Regions from separate parts of the Mesorhizobium sp. WSM4817 genome, predicted to be linked through region 1. Evidence: predicted binding sites of a transcription regulator. Region 1 holds the regulator's gene; each other region holds the start of a gene.

Region 1 (4,598 bases):
TTGCCGATGGCATGGCGACGGCGGCGCAAGCCATCGACAGCGGCCGGGCGCTAAAGGTGCTTGACCGGCTGGTCGAGATTTCAAACGGATAGCGCCGTGTCTGATATCCTGCGCAAGATCGAAGCCTACAAGCGCGACGAGATCGCGGCGGCGAAGGCACGGGTGCCGTTTGCCGAAATCAAGGCACGGGCGAGGGCTACCGATGCACCGCGCGGCTTTCTCTCGGCCCTTGAAGCCAAACGCAAATCCGGCAGTTTCGCGCTGATCGCCGAGATCAAGAAGGCGAGCCCGTCCAAGGGCCTGATCCGCGCCGATTTCGATCCGCCGGCGCTGGCCCAGGCCTATGCCAAAGGTGGGGCTGCCTGCCTGTCGGTGCTGACCGATGCGCCGTCTTTCCAAGGGGCGCCTGAATTCCTCACCGATGCGCGCAGCGCCGTGACATTGCCGGCTTTGCGCAAGGATTTTCTGTTCGAGCCCTATCAGGTGTTCGAGGCCCGTGCGTGGGGCGCGGACGCCATCCTGATCATCATGGCGAGCGTCGATGACGCCGTGGCCAGGGAACTCGAAACGACGGCTTTCGAGCTCGGCATGGACGCGCTGGTCGAGGTGCATGACGAGGCCGAGACGGAACGCGCGCTGAAACTGTCGTCGCGGCTGATCGGCATCAACAACCGCAATCTCCGGACATTCGAAACCAGCATCGAGACATCGGAGCGGCTCGCGGCGATGGTGCCGGCCGACCGGCTGCTGGTCAGCGAGAGCGGTATTTTCTCGCACCAGGACTGCCGCAGGCTGGAACGGAGCGACATTGGCACTTTCCTCGTCGGCGAGAGCCTGATGCGGCAACTGGACGTGGCCACTGCGACGCACCTGCTTTTGACGGGCAAGGCGCCCGCCAATGCATCTGCCCGAAAATCGGAATCGATGTTCGGAGAGCATGATGCATAGATACAAAGCGTCAGAGTGTAGTTTGTGCGTCCAAACGGACGCACGTCGCTCCAGGGTGACCTGACGATGTCGGCCGCCCTCACCCATCTTGGCGCAGAAGGCGAAGCCAATATGGTCGATGTCGGCGACAAGGCGGAGACGACCCGCACGGCAATCGCCGAAGGTCTTGTCTCGATGCGGCCCGAAACGCTGAAAATGATTCTCGACGGCGATGCCAGGAAGGGCGACGTGCTGGGTACGGCGCGCATCGCCGGCATCATGGCGGCCAAGAGGACGCATGAGCTGATCCCGCTCTGCCATCCGCTGCTGTTGACCAAGATATCGGTAGACATCGAACCTGACGCGAAGCTGCCCGGCCTGAAGGTCACGGCGCTGGCCCGCGTCACCGGCAAGACCGGCGTCGAGATGGAAGCGCTGACCGCCGTCTCGGTCGCCTGCCTGACCATCTATGATATGGCCAAGGCGGTCGATCGCGGCATGGCCATCTCCGGCATCAGGCTGGTGGAAAAGACCGGCGGCAAATCCGGCGACTACAAGGCGGATGCCCAGGGGGCAGGCCAATAATGGCGCTGCTTGCGGTCGCCGAGGCGCTCGAGCACCTGCTTGCGGATGCTGCGCCCTTGCAGGCTGAAAGCGTCGCCCTGATGGATGCCGCCGACCGCGTGCTGGCGGAGCCGCTCATCGCGCTCCGCACCCAGCCGCCATTCAACGCGTCGGCCATGGACGGCTATGCCGTGCGGGCCGACGATGTCGCCTCCGTGCCCGCGAGACTTTCGGTGATCGGCATGGCGCCGGCCGGACGCGGCTTTGCCGGGACAGTCGGCCCGGCGCAGGCCGTGCGCATCTTCACCGGCGCGCCGCTTCCCGGAGGCGCCGACACCATCGTCATCCAGGAGAATGTCCGCGACCTCGGCGGCGGCATGGTCGAAGTGACCGCGCCGACGGTTGAAGGCCGCAACATCCGCCGCCTCGGGCTCGATTTCTCGCAGGGCGACATGCTGCTGGAGAAAGGCCGCCTGTTTGATCCGGCGGCATTGTCGCTGGCGGCGTCGGCCAACCACCAGCAGGTCCGCGTGGTGAAACGGCCGCTGGTCGCCATCATCGCCACCGGCGACGAATTGCTGCCGCCGGGCAGCGACCTTGGCCCCGGCCAGATCATCTCCTCCAATGCCTATGGCGTCGCCGCCGCGGCCCGCTCGGTCGGCGCCAGCGCCCTCGATCTCGGCATCGCCGCCGACCGCAAGGACGCGATCGCCGCGCTGGTGACAAAAGCCGTCGCCGCAGGCGCGGACGTCATCGTCACGCTGGGCGGCGCCTCGGTCGGCGACCATGACCTCGTCCATGACGTGCTGACCGGCGAAGGCATGGCGCTCGATTTCTGGAAAATCGCCATGCGGCCCGGCAAGCCACTGATGTTCGGGCGGCTGGGCGCCATCCGCTGCATCGGCCTGCCTGGCAATCCGGTGGCCAGCCTGGTCTGCACGCAGCTCTTTCTGAAGCCGCTGCTGGCGCGGCTCGGCGGCCGCGCCTTCCGCCAGGACATGCGTCAGGCGCGGCTCGGCGCCGCCATGCCGGCTAACGATCTCAGGCAGGACTATGTACGCGCGGTGGTGAAGGAAGAAGCTGGCACGCTTGAGGCAACGCCGTTCAGTATCCAGGATTCCTCGATGCTCAGAATGCTGGCCGACGCCAACGGACTGGTCGTGCGCGAGCCATTCGCTCCCGCAGCCGCAGCGGGCGCCGCCTGCAGCGTGCTGATGCTACGCTGAACAAAACGTCAACACATTCATTAAACTTTAAATGGTTGCGGAACACAACTGGAACAGATAGTGTTTGTTCTGGGTTTGTTTTTCTGATTCTGTTGGGGGTCGCGATGCTGACACGCAAACAACATGAACTGCTGATGTTCATCCACGAACGGCTGAAGGAAAGCGGCATTCCGCCCTCGTTCGACGAGATGAAGGAAGCGCTCGACCTCGCCTCCAAATCGGGGATCCACCGGCTGATCACGGCGCTGGAGGAACGCGGTTTCATTCGCCGCCTGCCCAACCGCGCCCGCGCGCTGGAGGTGCTGCGCCTGCCCGATTCGATCGCGCCGGGCCTCAATGCGGCGCGCAAATTCTCGCCGAGCGTCATTCAAGGCTCCCTTGGCCAGGGCGGCCTCGGACGCCAGATCAAGCCAGCGCCTTCGCGCATGCGTGCTGCCGGCAATGACGACGACGTCGTTGCCACCGTCTCCATACCGGTGATGGGCCGCATCGCTGCCGGTGTGCCGATCGACGCCATCCAGCACCAGACGCATTCGATCTCGGTGCCACCGGACATGATCACCGGCGGCACGCACTACGCGCTGGAGGTCAAGGGTGATTCGATGATCGAGGCCGGCATCTTCGACGGCGACACGGTCATCATCCGCAACGCCGAAACCGCCCAGCCTGGCGAGATCATTGTCGCTCTGGTCGACGAGGAGGAGGCGACGCTGAAGCGATTCCGCCGCAAAGGTGCCTCGATCGCACTGGAAGCCGCCAATCCGGCCTACGAGACGCGCATCTTCGGGCCGGACCGGGTCAAGGTGCAGGGCAAGCTCGTCGGACTGATCCGGCGTTACTGAACGGCAGGCTTCTTGGGTTTCTCGGCCCTGCGGTATGGCGGCAGGCCCCTCGCCTCGCGCGAAAATCGCCGCTGCTCATGCCAAGGCCTGTATGGCTGTCTGACGGCAAAACGGATTTCTGCGCGCGTTGTCGCCGATAGCGGATCGAAGAAGACGGCGGCACTGCCCATGCGAGCGAGCTGCCGTTTGGTGACGACGAGAACCAGCGGGTTGCGGCAGGGTTTGTAATAGGCTGTGGCATCGTCGATGACGATCAAATCCGCAAAGGCACAGGCCGGCCGCGCGGTTTTGCGGTTGTCGGCGAGCGCGATGAGCGCGCCGGACGGATGCCGGGCCAGGCACAGGCCGGCAGTGCAGGTGAAAGGCGCTCCCGGCGGCAGGTCGGCCGGATCGGCGATGTCGAACCGCACATCTCCTTTTTCGAATGTCTCCGGCTCGACGATCGTTGTTGAAACCAGCGCATGTTTCCAGTTGTCGGTGGTGAATTCGTTCGAACGCATCCGGTTGACGGCAAGTTCGCCGCCGCCGATCGGCAGCGCCACCAGATGCGCATCCTCCGAGATCAGCACGTCGGGGGTGCGCGTCTCGGAAATCGTCAGCAGGCCGGCGAGCGCAAAGGGAAGTGCCGCAAGCCGCAGCCATGTCGTCGCCATCGTGGCGATGACTAAGGCGACCGTCACCAGCAGAACCGATTGCAACGAAATCAGGCCGACTGCATCGACGGGCGAACGCTCCGAGATCCATCCCGAAATTGCAATCATCGCCGTCAGGCCCTTGCCCATCATGTAGAGGAAAGGGCCGTCGAGGCCGAAAGGCATTGCCAAGGCGCTGAGGACCGCCAGGAACATGACGATCGTGACGATCGGCATGACGGCCAGGTTGGCGAACAGGCTGAGCGGCGAGACGCGCTGGAAGTGCCAGATGGCGAAGAGCGCGGTGGCGCTGCCGGCAATGATGGAGGTCATTGCGATGGTGCCTGCCCCGGCGACGAGCTTGCGCGTGACGAAAGCGACCGGTGACCGTCGCTGTCGCGGCGCCT
Region 2 (4,598 bases), on a different contig from region 1:
GACGCTGCTGTTCCTGCTGCCGAGCCGCTATTGCGAGAGCGACGTGCTGGCGAACGAGGCGTGGCGGCTGTTCGGCCACTCACCGCTCGGTATTCCACGCGTGCAGGCGGTCTGCGATTTCGTCCACAACCACATCATCTTCAACTACGGCAACGCGCGGCCGACGCGCACGGCAGCAGAGGCCTATCGTGAGCAAAGCGGCGTTTGCCGCGACTTTGCCCATCTCGCCGTCGCCTTCTGCCGCGCCTTGAATATCCCGACACGCTATTGCACCGGATACATCAGCGACATCGGCTTGCCGAAACCGTGGTCGGACATGGATTTCGCTGCCTGGATGGAGGTCTACCTCGGCGGCCGCTGGCATGCCTTCGATCCGCGCAACAATGCGCCGCGCATCGGCCGCATCCTGATCGCCTCCGGCCGCGACGCAGCCGATGTGCCGCTGACCCATATCTTCGGGCCCGGTATGCTGGCCGGTTTCAAGGTCTGGACTGATGAAATCATCGAACAGGCGTCGGCGCCGCAGTCTTGAACCACAGCATGCTTCGCGCGTTGTGATTGCCGGTGGAGCTTCGGCCGGTGCGCCGTTAAGCTCCAACGCGTCGAGGCTCGGCTGAAGGGAGGAGCGAAGATGAAAATCGACGGCGGGTGCCATTGCGGCGCCATCACTTACGAGGCGGAGGTCGATCCGGACAACACCAGTATTTGTCACTGCATCGATTGCCAGCAGCTGACCGGAACAGCGTTTCGGGTGACCGTGCCGGCGCCGGAGGAGCACTACCGGATCACCAAGGGCACGCCGAAGATCTACATCAAGACCGCAGCGAGCGGCGCCAGGCGCGCCCAGGCCTTTTGCGGCGAATGCGGTACGCACCTCTATGCCACGTCGGTTGGCGACGGGCCGAAAGTCTACGGCATCAGGGTCGGCACGGCGCGGCAGCGCGAACAACTGATCCCGAGAAAACAGATCTGGCACCGCTCGGCGCTGCCTTGGCTGCCGGAGTTCGAAGGCACGATGATCGTCGAGGAGCAGTAGCCTCTCAGTCGTCGCCTTCGACGACCCTTAGCCTCAGCTGGCCGGTCTTGGAGTCGGCGACGCGCGCACCCGCTTCGGTCTTCGCACTGGCCGCCGATCCGGCGTCGCCCTCCGTCGGCTGCGCGCCGAACTCCAGCGCCTCGATCTTTTGGCCGCGCTTGGTCACCTTCGACGTCGAGACGAGAATATCGTCGATATCCTTGGCCGACTGGCCGAAATGGCTCTGCAGCTTGCGCACCCGCTCGTCGAGGCGCGAGACATCCTCCATCAGCCGGATGACTTCGCCCTGGATCAGATGCGCCTGCTCGCGCATGCGGGCGTCCTTGAGAATCGCCTGGATGACCTGGATCGACAGCATCAGCAGCGACGGCGAGACGATGACGATGCGGGCGCGGTGCGCCTTGTGGACAATCCCCTCGAAATTCTCGTGGATCTCGGCGAATACCGATTCCGACGGCACGAACATGAAGGCGGTGTCCTGCGTCTCGCCCTGGATCAGGTATTTGTCGGAAATATCGCGGACATGCACCTCGATGTCACGCCGAAACGCTTGTGCCGCGACCTTCTGCAAATCGACGCCTTCGGCGGCACGGATGGCGTTCCAGGCTTCCAGCGGAAACTTGGCGTCGATGGCGAGTGCGGGCGCGCCATTCGGCATCTTCACCAGGCAGTCAGGCCGGCTGCCGTTCGACAGGGTCGCCTGGAATTCGTAGGCACCGTGCGGCAGGCCATCGGCGACGATCGCCTCCATGCGCGACTGGCCGAAGGCGCCGCGCGTCTGCTTGTTGGAGAGGATTGCCTGAAGTTGCACGACCTGGCTGGCGAGCGACTGGATGTTGCCTTGCGCTGTATCGATGACCGCCAGCCGCTCCTGCAGTTTGGCGAGGCTTTCATGCGTCGATTTCGTCTGCTCGGTCATGGTCTGGCCGAGACGGCCGGTCATCGCGTCGAGACGCTGGCCGATCGACTGCGTGAGTTCGGCCTGCCGCGCCCCGAACACTTCGGCGATGGCGCCCATGCGGCCCTGCATCTCGGCCTGGCTTGCCAGGATGCCGGCCATCCGCGCCTCGGCGTCGCGGGCGTGGTCGGCGGCTTCCGCGGCAGCCACCGCACGCGCCTTGGCCGAGCGCCAGAGCGCGACGACGAGCGCCACGAACAGGCCCAGGAACAGGACCGCGCCGAATGCCAGCGCGTGGCCGAGCGTGATCGTGGTGGCGCCGAGCCGGGCGATCGGTTCGGACAGGATGGTGGTCAGGTCGTTCATATCGGACAGCATAGATGATTCGGCCTGACGACACAGATCAAAACGTGAACGCCGCTGCAAATGCCCCGGTTGACGCTTTTCGTGCGAGGTCTTAGGTGAGACGCCATGTCGATCAAGCCGCTCATCATCCTTCCCGATCCCGTCCTGCGCCAGGTTTCGAAACCGGTCGAGCGCGTCGACGGCGCCTTGCGCAAACTGGCCGACGATATGCTGGACACGATGTATGATGCGCCGGGCATTGGTCTGGCGGCGATCCAGATCGGCGAACCGCTGCGCATGCTGGTGATCGACCTCGCCAAGGAAGACGAGCCGCCGGCGCCGCATGTCTTCATCAATCCCGAGATTCTTGAGAGCGCCGATCAGCGCTCGGTCTACGAGGAGGGGTGCCTGTCGATCCCGGATTACTATGCCGAGGTCGAGCGCCCTGCCGCCGTGCGGGTGAAATATCTCGATCGCGACGGCAAGCTGCAGGAGATCGAGGCCGAAGGGTTGATGGCGACTTGCCTGCAGCACGAAATCGACCATCTCAACGGCGTTCTGTTCATCGACCACATCTCGAAGCTGAAGCGCGACATGGTGGTGAAGAAGTTCAAGAAGCTCGCCAGGGACAAACCATCAGGCAGCAAGGCGCCGGGCAAGTTAGTGGGATAGGGCGATACTCGCGCAGTTTGATGCTGAACCTTTCGAAGATGTTGGCGGGACAGCGCCCCTCTACCCTGTTCCAGATCAGGAAATGGAGACGCCGATGAGCGACATGCTGATCAGAAATATTCCCGAACCCTTGAAGCGGGAAATCGAGCAGGCGGCGCGTAAGAGCGGCCAGAGCCTGTCGGGCAAGGCGATAGCTCTTCTGCGCGAAGGCATGGTCGCCGAAAGGCAAGCCAGGCTGGAGCCGGGTCTTTCGGCATGGGACGCTATTCGCGCGACTTTCGCTGCTGAAAACGCAATTGGCGATGAATTCGCCAAGATCATGAACGAAATCGAAGCAGAAAGGAAACGCGACTTCGGTCGCCGACCCGCAAAGTTCGCGACTTCGACTGAGCCGACTTAACGGCCAGACGAAGACCGGACCCGGAACAAAATGCCCTTGCGCGTCATCTTCATGGGTACGCCCGAATTCTCGGTGCCGACGCTGCGGGCGATCGCGGATGCCGGACATGAGATTGGAGCCGTCTACACTCAGCCGCCGCGCGCCGCCGGTCGCCGGGGGCTGGAACTGACGCCGTCGCCGGTGCAGCGCGAGGCCGAGCGGCTGGGCCTCGAGGTGCGGACGCCGGTGTCGCTGAAGAACGAGACCGAGCAGCAGGCGTTCCGCGCGTTGCGGGCCGATGTCGCCGTCGTCGTCGCCTATGGCTTGCTGTTGCCCAAACCCATTCTCGAGGCGCCGCGGCTCGGCTGCCTCAATGGTCACGCGTCGCTGTTGCCACGCTGGCGCGGCGCCGCCCCTATCCAGCGCGCCATCATGGCCGGCGATACCGAGACAGGCATGATGGTGATGCGGATGGAAGAAGGCCTGGACACCGGCCCGGTGGCGATGGCCGAAAAATGCGCCATCGGCCCCAATATGACGGCCGGCGAACTGCATGATCGGCTGATGCACATTGGCGCCGCGCTGATGGCGGAAGCGCTGGCTCGTCTGGAACGGGATGCCCTGACTTTTGCCGCACAGGCGACGGAGGGGGTGACCTATGCCAAAAAGATCGATAAAGCGGAGACGCGCGTGGACTGGACGCGGCCTGCTGGCGAAGTCCACGATCATATTCGCTGCCTGTCGCCCTTTCCCGGCGCATGGTGCGAGATCGAAATTGGCGGCCGCCTGGAGCGGCTGAAACTGCTTCGCTCGACGCTTTCGCAAGGCGCCGGCGAGCCGGGAGGAATTCTCGACGACCGGCTGACGGTCGCCTGCGGGTCAGGCGCGATCAGGTTGGTCGAAGTTCAACGTGCGGGCGGAAGGCCCATTGCCGCGCAGGAATTTCTGCGCGGGGCCAAGCTCGAAAAAGGAATGAAATTCTCATGAGCATGATGTCGATACGCGCGGCGACGCCGCGGGACCGCGAGGCGATCCGCCTGGTCGAGGAACACGCATTCGGCCAGCAGGCGGAGGCCGGCCTGGTCGACGCGCTGGTCAGCGGCGGCGATGCCGTCGTCGAACTGGTGGCGGAAGAAGATGGACAGGTGGTCGGCCATATCCTGTTTTCGCGGCTTTTCGTGCAGAACGGCGGCAAGAGCTTTCCGGCGGTAGCTCTGGCGCCTCTGGCTGTCGAGCCGTCATTCCATGGCACCGGCATCGGCGGTGCG
Region 3 (4,598 bases), on a different contig from region 1:
AACCTGGGCTCCTCCGCGCAGCGGGGGCGAGGAACCGGGCCGCCGTGCTTGGCGAGAAGACTCTCGACCGATGCCGCTCACGCTGCGTCCGCGAGAGCCGTACGGCGATGGTCGCAGAACCGCGCCGCGTGATAGGCGCAGTAGCGTTTCAGCGGCCGCGTGCGCAAGCCGCAGCACAGCATGGCCAGTGCCGGCCGGCTGCCGGGCGCGTCGTTTTCGGGATTTTGCTCGAGCGTCAGGTCGAGCGGTGCGCGGCAGCGGTTGAACAGGCAGTCGATGAAGCGCATGGCCGCGACATGCGGCTGGCGCCCGACGGCGGCAGCGGGGCGCGGCGACGGCAGCTTGAGGGCCTCGCCGTCGGGCCCTTGGATCTCGCGCACCAACGGGCGCTGCGGCAGCCAGACCGGCGGCGCCAGCCTGGCCGGCGTGCGGGCGATGCTTTGCAATTTTGTGTCGGTATAGGCGGGCATGATGTTCTTCCATCGAGATCGAAAGGGTTGCGTAGATGCCGAAGCTGCCCCCTCTCCCCGTTCACGGGGAGAGGATGCCGGCAGGCAGGTGAGGGGCGGCGCGGCGTCGCCGATTACCTCTCCCAGGGGAAACCGCCCTGCCCGTGCGCCGGGCGAAGACGATGACCGTGCCGTCCTCGGTGCGGCTGCACGAAAGGCCCGCATTGCACGCGCCGAAATTCGGGGCCGGAGCCGTGAGGGGACGGCTCCGGCCGTTCCGGTCGCCGCCGCTGACGGCAGGGCCACCGGATCCGAGGCGCGAGCCTCGGGCTTCGTCCCGGCCGGGGAGGAGGACAGCCGGGACGGATGGGAAAGCGAGATGGAGCGTGGCTTGTGCATGGCTATATATAAGCATAACTCAAAAAATTATGCAAGCCATTCTTTCATGGACGAAACCGATTCTTATGTTTCAGATGGCGCCATGGCGAAAACCTCATTGTCGATCAAGGTCGGGGCGGCGATCCGCAAGGCGCGCAAGCAGCGCGGCCTGGTGATGCGCCATATTGCCGAGCACAACGACACCGACGTCGCCGCTGTCGGCAATTGGGAAACCGGCCGCAACCTGCCGAAAACCGAGAACCTTTTGAAGACCGCCGCCTTCCTGCGCGTCGACCCGGTGGCGCTCGGCAAGGGCGAGGTCGTCTTCCTCGACGACGCCGACAATGTCGCCGACGCCGAGATCGTCACCGACGCCGCCCCCCTGCCCGCCGGCCCGATGGACATCGAGCTTCTGGGCGCCGCGGTCGGCGGCGACGACGGTGACTTCACCTTCAACGGCGAGGTCGCCGGCTATGTCCAGCGCCCGCCCGGCATCGCCCATCTGCGCAAGGTGTTCGCCCTGCACGTGCTCTCCGACTCGATGGTGCCGCGCTACGAGCCCGGCGAGATGCTCTATTGCGGCGGCCGCGACGCTGTGCCCGGCGACCACGTGGTGGTCGAGATGTTTCCCGAGGAAAACGAGCGCAACGGCAAGGCCTTCATCAAAAAGCTGGTCAAGCGGACCGCCGCCGAGTTGGTCGTCGAGCAGTACAATCCGCCGAAGTCGCTGACCTTCAACCGCTACGCGATAAAACACGTCTGGCGCGTCATCCCGCTCAAGGAACTGCTGGGGTACTAGGGCGGCGGCGGAGCGCGCCCTTCTCCCCTTGTGGGAGAAGGTGGATCGGCGCGTAGCGCCGAGCCGGATGAGGGGTGCTGGACGGAATGAGGCATCGGCAATCCGTCGCCTTCGCTTCACTTCCCTGGAGCAAAGGCAGGCGTTGGCGATCCGTCCAACACCCCTCATCCGACCTCGCTTCGCGAGGCCACCTTCTCCCACAAGGGGAGAAGGAATCGCCACTCCCCATCAAGCCCGCCTGGATCTCTCCAGCGGAACCTCGCGCTCGCCAAGCATCCGCGCCTCGGCGCGGCGCTGCTGCCGCTCGTCGATGAACGCCGCCTGGATCGAGACCGCCGCGCCCGGCAGGCCATCGGCGCGACAGGCCGAGCAGCGAAGCCGCCCCGACAGCGCCGCCAGCGGCGTCTGCGCGGTCACCCCGAATCGCCTCAGCTCCGCCGGCTTCCACCATCTGTTTCGACCGCAATCGATACACTCGACCGCGATCGAGACGACCTCGGCGATCGTTGCTTCCTTGCCCGGCAATGCCATCGTCCCTGGTGCCTCGGTTCCTGTTTTGTTCACATCATTAGGGGTTTTTCCCGAAGAGTCGAGTCGGTTCCGCTCAACCCGTGCAAAAGTTTAACTTGTGCCGATTTTCGAGTTATGCTTATATAAAATACTCCAGACGAACGGGCGACGGGACCGGGTCTCCGTCGCGCCGCCGCCAGCCAAGGAGACGAAGATGGACGCCCTCTCCGCCCAGTTCGCCCGCGATTGCGGCTATACCAGCGACAGCCCGGCCATGCTCGCCGCCCTCGCGGCTATCCGCCTCGACGGCATAGGCCGGGCGCGCCTCGGCCATGGCCAGCGCAAGGCGCTGGTCGACCGGCTGAAGCTCGGCGAGGCCTTGTTCGTGGCGGCGATCCGCCCGGCGCAGTCGACTGAGGAGGCGCTCGAGGACGCCGCCCGCTTCATCGCCTGTTATCGCAATATGCCGCGCTGGCGCCAGGAAAGGCGCGGCGCCGATCTCGCCCGCGCCAGGCAGCAGCTTCTGCTGGCGCGCTTCTTCCGCCGCTACGGCCACCGCCTCTGGGCACGGCAGGCGGCGTAGGCTGGAGGTGAGTAACGTCGGCGCTGCCGCGCTGCCGGCACCTTCTCCCCGTATGGTGACGGGGAGAAGGGGCTGGCCGCAGCGTCGGCTCCATTTCTGAACGCCAGAGATTGGCGAAATCCTTTGCGAAGTGTCCCATCTCCCCGTTCCTATACGGGGAGAAGTGCCCGGCAGGGCGATGAGGGGCAGCGCAGACCTGAAGCGATTACCCTCCACCTGCCCTCCACGCTCCTTGACAATCCGCCCTATTTGTTCTCTTTATGTTCGCACAAAACCCACCCTCAGGACAATGCGGCGTTCGAACCGCCGCGGGCGAACGGGCCGGATGGAAGCCAACATCCTCCACGCTGATCTGGACGCTTTCTATGCCTCGGTCGAACAGTTGCTCGACCCCGCCCTGCGCGGCAAGCCGATCGCCGTCGGCGGCGGCGTCGTCTTGGCCGCGTCCTACGAGGCCAGGGCTTTTGGCGTGCGCGGCGGCATGCCGGGGCGGCGCGCGCGGGAACTCTGCCCCGGGCTGATTTTCGTCGGCGGCCATTTCAAGGATTATCAGCGGCTCGGCGATGCGGCTATTCAAGTGCTCGGCGATTTTACCCCGGTGGTCGAGCGGATTTCCATCGATGAGGCCTTTGCCGACGTCGCCGGCTGCACCCACCTGTTCGGCCCGCCGGCCGAGATCGCGACAACCATCCGCCGCCGCGTGCGGGCCGAGCTTGGCTTGCCGATCTCGGTCGGCGTGGCGCGCACCAAGCACCTGGCCAAGATCGCCTCGCAGGTGGCCAAGCCCGACGGGCTGGTAGTGGTCGATCCGCGCCACGAGCTGGAGTTCCTTCACGATCTGCCGGTCGAGCTGATGTGGGGCGTCGGTCCGGTCACCAGGGAGCGGCTGGCCGGCATTGGTGTGCGCACCATCGGCGAACTGGCGAAGACCAATGGTGGGTCGCTGGAGCGTCTGCTCGGCCCGGCGGCAGGTGAAAAACTCAACGCGCTGGCCTGGAACCGCGATCCGCGAAAACTCGAGACGCAGCGCCGGGCACGATCGGCCGGCGCGCAATCGGCGCTCGGCAGGAAACCGGCCGAGGCAAAAATCTTCGTACCCACCCTGCTGCATCTGGCCGACAGGGTCGCCACCAGGCTGCGGGCGAAATCCCGGCCCGGCCGCACGGTGACGGTCCGCGTCCGCTTTGCCGATCTGCGCTCGGTGACGCGTTCGATCACGCTCGACCAGCCGATTTCGGCAACCGCGATGCTGGCCGAGATCGCCGAGGCGCTGGTGCGCAAGGTGCTTGTCGATCATCCGCACGAAAAGACCATTTCGCTGCTGGCGATCGCCGTCTCGCATCTGGAGAAGCAGCCGGCCCTGCAGCTGGAACTGCCGCTCGGCCTCGACGACGACCGCCTCCGCCCCGGCACCAGGAAGGGTGCGGCGCGCTGGACCGCGGACCACGCCATCGACAAGATCCGCGACCGCTTCGGCTGGGAGGCGGTCGGCTATGCCTCGGTCGCGCTCGGCCAATCGCGATCGGTCCCCGATGCGTTTCGCGAGCTGGCCGAAAAGGAATTGTAAGTAAGGGAAGGCAGTAGGCAGTAGGGGAGTAGGGGAATGGCCCCTGGAATGGCTTCCTCACCACTGCCCACTGCCCACTGCCCACTGCCCACTGCCCACTGCCCACTGCCTACTGCCTACTGCCTACTGCCTACTGCCTACTGCCTACTGCCCTACTCGCTTCCCAGCGGCGCCACGGCCGGTCCGTTCAAGGCCGTGCCATCGATTGCAAAATGCGAACCGTGGCAGGGGCAGTCCCAGCAGCGCTCGAGCGAGTTCCAGTGGACGTGGCAGCCGACATGCGTGCATGCGGCCGAGCGCTTGTAGAGCGTG

What was found. Region 1 encodes LexA, which represses DNA repair genes until DNA is damaged. Its sites were predicted from a motif close to TGTTCNNNNTGTGTTCNG; they were not measured.
Region 2: AC0L2K_RS10595 (DNA recombination protein RmuC) is a predicted target of LexA. The motif match lies at 2,334-2,351, and genes of this name have one in related genera.
Region 3: dinB (DNA polymerase IV) is a predicted target of LexA. The motif match lies at 2,970-2,987, and genes of this name have one in related genera.

What each region holds. Positions count from the first base shown of each region.
Region 1 is NZ_JBVVQQ010000016.1:154,308-158,905, forward strand. Features, by position in the region: gene trpD (anthranilate phosphoribosyltransferase) at 1-92, shown strand, start outside; gene trpC (indole-3-glycerol phosphate synthase TrpC) at 97-948, shown strand; gene moaC (cyclic pyranopterin monophosphate synthase MoaC) at 1,015-1,512, shown strand; gene AC0L2K_RS21925 (molybdopterin molybdotransferase MoeA) at 1,512-2,717, shown strand; gene lexA (transcriptional repressor LexA) at 2,822-3,559, shown strand; gene AC0L2K_RS21935 (ComEC/Rec2 family competence protein) at 3,553-4,598, opposite strand, start outside.
Region 2 is NZ_JBVVQQ010000006.1:37,191-41,788, forward strand. Features, by position in the region: gene AC0L2K_RS10585 (transglutaminase-like domain-containing protein) at 1-532, shown strand, start outside; gene AC0L2K_RS10590 (GFA family protein) at 632-1,036, shown strand; gene AC0L2K_RS10595 (DNA recombination protein RmuC) at 1,041-2,300, opposite strand; gene def (peptide deformylase) at 2,406-2,951, shown strand; gene AC0L2K_RS10605 (hypothetical protein) at 3,046-3,351, shown strand; gene fmt (methionyl-tRNA formyltransferase) at 3,382-4,317, shown strand; gene AC0L2K_RS10615 (GNAT family N-acetyltransferase) at 4,314-4,598, shown strand, end outside.
Region 3 is NZ_JBVVQQ010000011.1:123,837-128,434, reverse strand. Features, by position in the region: gene AC0L2K_RS17010 (hypothetical protein) at 78-470, opposite strand; gene AC0L2K_RS17005 (XRE family transcriptional regulator) at 931-1,626, shown strand; gene AC0L2K_RS17000 (hypothetical protein) at 1,855-2,157, opposite strand; gene AC0L2K_RS16995 (hypothetical protein) at 2,351-2,719, shown strand; gene dinB (DNA polymerase IV) at 3,045-4,286, shown strand; gene AC0L2K_RS16985 (FAD-dependent oxidoreductase) at 4,439-4,598, opposite strand, start outside.